DNA from 2 places in the Gelidimonas diazotrophica genome. Region 1 is predicted to be linked to the other one. Evidence: predicted binding sites of a transcription regulator. Region 1 holds the regulator's gene; the other holds the start of a gene.
What was found. Region 1 encodes FliA, which starts transcription of late flagellar genes. Its sites were predicted from a motif close to CTAAAGTTTNNNNNNNNNNNGCCGNTA; they were not measured.
Positions count from the first base shown of each region.

Region 2: motA (flagellar motor stator protein MotA) is a predicted target of FliA. The motif match lies at 1,023-1,049, and genes of this name have one in related genera.

Region 1 covers NZ_CM146349.1:2,200,271-2,203,688, reverse strand. Annotated here, with positions in the region: gene flhF (flagellar biosynthesis protein FlhF) at 1-538, shown strand, start outside; gene KGFNPO_RS10245 (MinD/ParA family ATP-binding protein) at 531-1,379, shown strand; gene KGFNPO_RS10240 (RNA polymerase sigma factor FliA) at 1,382-2,113, shown strand; gene KGFNPO_RS10235 (flagellar motor protein) at 2,095-2,835, shown strand; gene motD (flagellar motor protein MotD) at 2,942-3,418, shown strand, end outside.
Region 2 covers NZ_CM146349.1:2,611,698-2,615,115, forward strand. Annotated here, with positions in the region: gene flhC (flagellar transcriptional regulator FlhC) at 1-167, shown strand, start outside; gene KGFNPO_RS12130 (class I SAM-dependent methyltransferase) at 164-988, shown strand; gene motA (flagellar motor stator protein MotA) at 1,175-2,035, shown strand; gene motB (flagellar motor protein MotB) at 2,060-2,989, shown strand; gene KGFNPO_RS12145 (chemotaxis protein) at 3,040-3,418, shown strand, end outside.

The sequences.
Region 1 (3,418 bases):
TTACGGCAAAATTCTTGGCGTGATAGTGCATTCTGTGCGGGATGAGGCAGATTTGCGCATTGCTTTAAAAGAACTGAAAAGCAAGCATACCGTGCTGATTGATACTGTCGGTGTCAGTCAGCGCGATCAAATGGTGGCGGAGCAGGTGGCCATGCTTTCCGGTGCTGATGCCGATGTGAAACGTTTGCTGTGCCTCAATGCGACCTCTACCGGCGAAACTTTGAATGAAGTTATTCGCGCCTACAAGGGGGGCGGACTGGCCGGTTGCATCATTACCAAGCTTGATGAGGCAGCAACCATAGGCAGCGTACTGGATGCAGTCATTCGGCAGAAGTTGAATCTGTATTATGTTTCAAATGGGCAGCGCGTACCGGAAGACCTGCATATGGCCAATCCGTTGTATCTGGTCGATCGCGCTTTCAAATTGAAACGTGAAACTGCCCATTTTCAGTTTCAGGATGCCGAACTGCCTTTTGTCGTAGCGCATGCCTCCCGTGCGTTGAACGACAAGACCCTGCGTGAGGTGAACCTTGGCTAACTTCAGTTCCGATCAGGCAGAGGGTCTGCGGCGCATGCTGGCAGGGCCAAAACCGCGCATCATCACCTTTTTGTCGGCTACGGATAGGGAAGACAAGAGCGCAATGCTGGTAAATCTGGGTGCATCATTAGTTGGCGCCGGCAGCGGCGTATTGTTGCTCGACGCTTGTATTGAATCGACAGGGATCGGGTCCTGGTTGGGGCTGCCCAATGGCGTTACCTTGCTTGATGCGGCACGAAAAAAGTGTGACGTTGCAGAAATTGTCAGGCCCATGGCGCAAGGCTTCGGATTGGCCAGACTGGCTAGTGAGCGCTTCTATTGCGGCAAATATGATCCTGATGAAGTCAGCAATGTTGCCAATACTTTTGATACATTGGTTGCACAATCCGATGTCGTCGTCGTGGATGGAGAACTGGATGTAGAAGACATGTTTCCTATGCCAGCAATGGCATCCAGTGAGATCGTGGTACAAGTTTCGACTAATCCAACTTCCATCATGATGGCCTATGGCCTGATTAAGCGATTAAGCTCCCGGCTGGGGCGGCGATCATTCAGTGTTTTGGTTACCGGCGCATCAGAAAAAGAAGCCAAAGTTATTTACGGCAATATGGCGCAAGCCGCCAGCCGTTATTTGGCCATTCAACTAAATTCAATGGGGTCGGTGCCGGCGGATGAGCATCTTAGTCGTGCCACGCGTCTCGGTCGTTCGGTCGTTGATGCCTATCCGCTTGCAGGCGCTTCGGTTGCATTCAGGCGGCTGGCCGGTCGTTTCGTTATTTCAGCCCCTGACCATCAAAGATCGCGCACCACTTCAACTTGTGGCGCGACTCTCGGAACTTGAATATGTACACCATTCAAGGGAAAACCGATAGAAATCACCTTCTTGCGCAACATGCGCCCCTGGTGAAGCGACTAGCACACCATCTGAAAGCAAGGTTGCCACCCAGTGTGGAGGTGGATGATCTGGTCCAGGCGGGGATGATCGGTCTGCTGGATGCAATTGGCCGTTACGAAGCAAGTCATGGCGCGCAATTCGAGACTTATGCTGTGCAACGGATACGCGGCGCAATGCTCGATGAGTTGCGCAGCAGCGACTGGTTGCCGCGCAGTTTGCGCCAGAATATGCGGAAGATAGAAGCGGCAATGAGTGAACTGCAGCAAAGACTCGGCCATGCGCCTACTGAATCGGAGGTTGCCCGTCAACTGCAGCTTCCACTGGCTGAATATCAGAAAATGTTGGGCGAAGGCGCAGGCCACCAGCTTATTTATTATGAAGACTTTCATGATAAGGAAAATAGCGAGCATTTTCTTGATCGCCATTGCTCCGGTGATTCCAGCGACCCCTTAAAAAATCTGCTTGACGATGATTTTCGTGAGGCAGTCATTGCTGCGATTGAAAAACTCCCTGAAAGAGAAAGATTATTGATGGGGTTGTATTACGAACAGGAATTGAATATGAAAGAAATTGGGGCAGTAATGGGCGTTTCCGAATCTCGTGTGTGCCAACTGCACAGTCAGGCCGTTGCCAGATTAAGGTCAACACTTAAAGATGCGACATGGACTGGGGTAGTCTAGCCGGTGTATTACTGGCATTTTCCGGAATTATATTTGGACAAATGCTGGAGGGTGGACGTCTCGATGCGCTGCTACAGCCTGCTGCATTTGTGATTGTCTTCATCGGTACGCTAGGGGCTGTTCTGCTGCAAACGCGGCTGTCAAGTTTCTTACGTGGCGTTCAAATGGTCAGGCTTGTTTTCTTTCCGCCACTGGATGACCGACAGGCAATGGCGCGAGATATATATACCTGGAGCGTCACGGCACGGCGTGAGGGCTTTCTGAAGCTTGAGCCTTATATGGATGCAGCTACTGATGCTTTCGTGGTAAAGGGTTTGCGACTGGTTATAGATGGTTTCGAACCCGGCAAAATACGCGAAATTCTGGAATGTGATGTTTCAGCTTACGAGATGCGCGAACGTCAGGCAATCAAAATCTGGGAAGCCGCGGGAGGGTATTCACCCACAATCGGAATTCTGGGAGCAGTTCTGGGGCTGATTCATGTGATGGAAAACCTCTCGGACCCGGCCAAGCTGGGCGGCGGAATCGCCGTGGCTTTTGTCGCAACTATTTACGGTGTAGGCCTCGCTAATCTGGTTTTTTTACCGATCGGCCATAAGCTCAAGACCATTGCAGGGTTTGAAGTGCGCCGCCGTGAAATGTTGATAGACGTTTTTTCGGATATAGCCACCGGCGACAATGCAAGGGTTATCGAGGAACGGGTCGAAGGATACTTGAAATAAGCCGATGCATTCAGGGGCCTAGTGTGTAGCGAAAGGAAACGGCGTTCTTCCAATATTCCTTTCTTTATGCCCGGCGATGCAAGCATAGAGATGCGTCAAAAATAATATGGCTCGAAAAAAGTACGAGGAGGAGGCAGAAAATCACGATCGCTGGCTGATCTCGTATGCAGATTTCATCACGCTGCTGTTTGCACTTTTTGTGGTGCTGTATGCGGTATCTTCTATCAACGAGGGAAAATATCGTGTGCTTTCCAATGCACTGGGCAATGCTTTCGGACGCGTGTCCGTGATGCCTGGCATTGTTGTGGAACCACCGGCAGCATTGCCAATTCCAAGCCGCCTTACCAACCCAAAAACACGGCGCAGTGAAGCCATACGCCATGAGCGTGAGCAGATGACATCGATGGCGCGTGATATCTTGAAAGTGCTTTCACCCCTTATTCAAGAGGGCAAGGTGCGCGTTACACAAACCAGTCTTGGGGTTAGCGTGGAAATAAATGCCAGTGTTTTATTTCCCAGCGCCGATGCCAAACTGACAGAGGAATCGGGACAAGCCTTGAAAGCGGTCGCAACTGTTCTTAAA
Region 2 (3,418 bases), 410 kb from region 1:
CGACCGCATGCTGCGTCAAATGTGGTGGTAATTTTATTGTGCATACACTTGATTTAAGTAACGACTATGTGTGCGGTCTTTGCCATATCCCTTCACGCGCCGGAAAAACCAAAAAAATCAAAGAAAGCGAATCGATATCCGCGATATCAGATACATCGCAGACTTGATCACCGCAAGGGAATGTATTTTGATTAATAGGGGTTCGTTTTCTACTCTTGCAAGAAACGCTAAATGTTTTGTTAAAATTCCGGCTTCTCAGGCCCTTTTCATTCAATTTATCAGTTTTATTTTCGTATTTATATTGTTTGCCAGCATTGGGCTATTATTTAGCATACGCAGTAACATCATACTAGCCTCCTTGATTCAGGGCGCTGTAGCAATGTCTCTCTCTTATCGCCATCAGATGGCTTCATGGTGGTGGCCGATACAATTCATCTTCCCTTGCGCAATAGTACTGACGCTTGCGCTGCAAATTCCATCCGGATTTTTCCTTGTTTTTTTTATATTTTTACTTGGGTTCTTCTGGACAACTTTCCGTACCCAAGTTCCGTTTTACCCATCAAGCGTCAAAGTTTGGGAATCAATTGAAAAACTGCTCCCTCATGACAAGCAGATTCGGATGATAGACATTGGCAGTGGCTTGGGTGGGGTAATCCTGCATCTGGCTGTGCGACGCCCTGAAAGTATATTCATTGGCATTGAATTGGCACCTCTGCCTTGGCTACTGAGCGCGTTGCGTGCTGCATTCAGAAAAAGCTCTGCGCGCTTTATACGAGGCGATTACGGCCATAGATCCCTTACTGAATATGACGTGGTCTTTGCCTATCTATCACCAGCGGCAATGTCAACCCTGTGGCAAAAAGCTGTTCGTGAAATGAAGCCTGGAGCACTATTGCTTAGTTATGAGTTTTCAATCCCCGAAGCAAATCCCAGCATCATTATCTCTTCAGAATGTGGTGGGCCCAATCTTTACGGCTGGCACCTGTAAAGAACTTTTTTGTTTCGTTCTAGTAAGATTTTTACTCAAGTTTGTGTAGTATGTGCCGTTCACAGCACCATTAAAGCTTTATTACGTCCATAGGCAGTCTGTAGCTGCAAGTCACGTTTTTACATCAAAAATGGTGATGTGTTAATAGATCCCTTTGCCCCGACTTGATTGCTGGAGAGTCCCAACGTGTTAGTAATTTTTGGATACATCATTGTTATCGCCTCCGTTTTTGGTGGCTTTGCCATAGCGGGTGGACATCTAGCCTCACTTTTACAGCCAGTGGAGTTATTGATGATTGGTGGTGCCGCTAGTGGAGCATTCATCGTTGGCAACAATAGCAAAGCAATCAAGTCAACCATTAAGGCATTACCTACTGTATTCAAAGGCTCAAAATACAATAAAGCCCTATACATGGAATTAATGTCCTTGCTTTTTGAAATATTAAGCAAAGTCCGCAAAGAGGGGTTGATGTCTATTGAAGGTGATGTTGAAGTACCGGAGCAAAGTCCAATTTTTAACAAATACCCGAATATTCTCAATGATCACCACATCGTGGAGTTCATGACGGATTACTTAAGATTGATGGTTTCTGGAAATATGGACGCCTTCCAGATCGAAAACCTGATGGACAATGAACTGGAGACGCATCACCACGAAGGCGAAGTTGCTGCAAACTGCATTGCTAAAGTTGGAGACGGCTTACCAGCTTTCGGTATTGTTGCTGCAGTCATGGGTGTAGTACATACAATGGCATCTGTGGGCCTACCTCCTGCCGAGTTGGGCATCCTGATTGCAAATGCGTTGGTAGGAACATTTCTGGGCATTTTGCTAGCATACGGATTTGTGGGTCCACTAGCAGGACTGTTGGAACAAAAACTGCAGGAGTCTTCAAAAATACTGCAGTGTGTAAAAGTAACCTTACTCGCTAGTCTGAATGGCTACGCCCCTGCACTGGCAGTTGAATTTGGCAGAAAAGTATTGTTTTCAACTGAGCGCCCAACTTTTATTGAGTTGGAAGAGCACGTCAAGCAAACCAAATCAAAATAAACATAAGTTTTTTCAGGAATTGATATGGCTGATGACGCACCACGCCCAATAATTGTTAAGCGTATTAAAAAAACTATAGGCGGTCACAATGGAGGGGCCTGGAAAATAGCTTATGCTGACTTTGTTACGGCTATGATGGCATTTTTTCTTTTAATGTGGCTCCTTGGCTCCACCTCAAAAGGCTCATTACAAGGTATTGCCGAATATTTCCAAACACCACTTAAAGTAGCAATGGCAGGTGGCTCTGGGAGCGGCGATAGCTCAAGCATTTTGCCAGGCGGAGGCAAAGACCTGACTCGGCAGGATGGCCAAATCAAACAAACTCGTATTGCTGCAGAAAAGAAAAAATATGACCTGAAAGATGCAGAAAAAGCACTTGAAAAAATTGATGCAAGTCGACTGAAAGGCCTAAAAAATCTTATTGATGCCAACATAGCAGCTCACCCGGTGCTGAATCAATTCAAAAATCAATTATTGCTGGACATTACCACTGAAGGTTTGCGAATTCAAATTGTTGACGAGCAAAACAGACCCATGTTTTCTTCTGCAAAAGCTGATCTGAAACCATACACCAAGGTAATCCTGCACGAAATTGGTGCAGTTCTGAATCAAGTCCCAAATAAGATAAGTTTGTCTGGGCATACTGATTCAGCCCCCTATTCAAGCGGAGAAAAAGGGTACAGCAACTGGGAACTCTCAGCTGATCGTGCCAATGCATCCCGCAGAGAATTAATTGCCGGCGGCATGGAGGAATCAAAAATTGTCCGCGTAGTTGGACTTTCTTCCGCAGTGCTTTTCGATAAAAAAGAACCTCTGAATCCTATTAATAGACGCATCAGTATTATCGTGATGAACAAGAAAGCTGAAGAAACCGCCACTAGGGATGGCGGTGTTATCGAAGTGGCGAATGAACCGTTAAACCAGCAAGAATTTACCAAAACAATTAAAAACTGAACCTTTACGTTCTTTCTTATATTGTTTTTTGCCAAGAACAGGATAAATGCATGGCAAATAATAAAATATTGGCGCCACAACTTAAAGACCTGCTATCCGATGTTTCTAATCATGGCAATCAACATCTTTTGGAAGTAGAAGTTGACTTGATTCAGACTACGAACTTGCTTGGAGAAGCAATTGACAAACTGGTTAATAGTTTTACATCAATTAACGAAGCAGTAAATTTCCAGCAAGAAGCCGTCAATCTGCTTCTTGCTGGAAAACGGCCATCGCCCGAAGATATCGAGCGTCTGAAAAAAATTCATTTAGAAATTGGAATGCATGTTAATGAGGCAGTTACCAGCATGCAGTTTCAGGACATGACGAATCAATTGATTGGCCGAGCGGTAAAGCGTGTGGTAGCACTCAGAGACGCGCTGGCTTCAC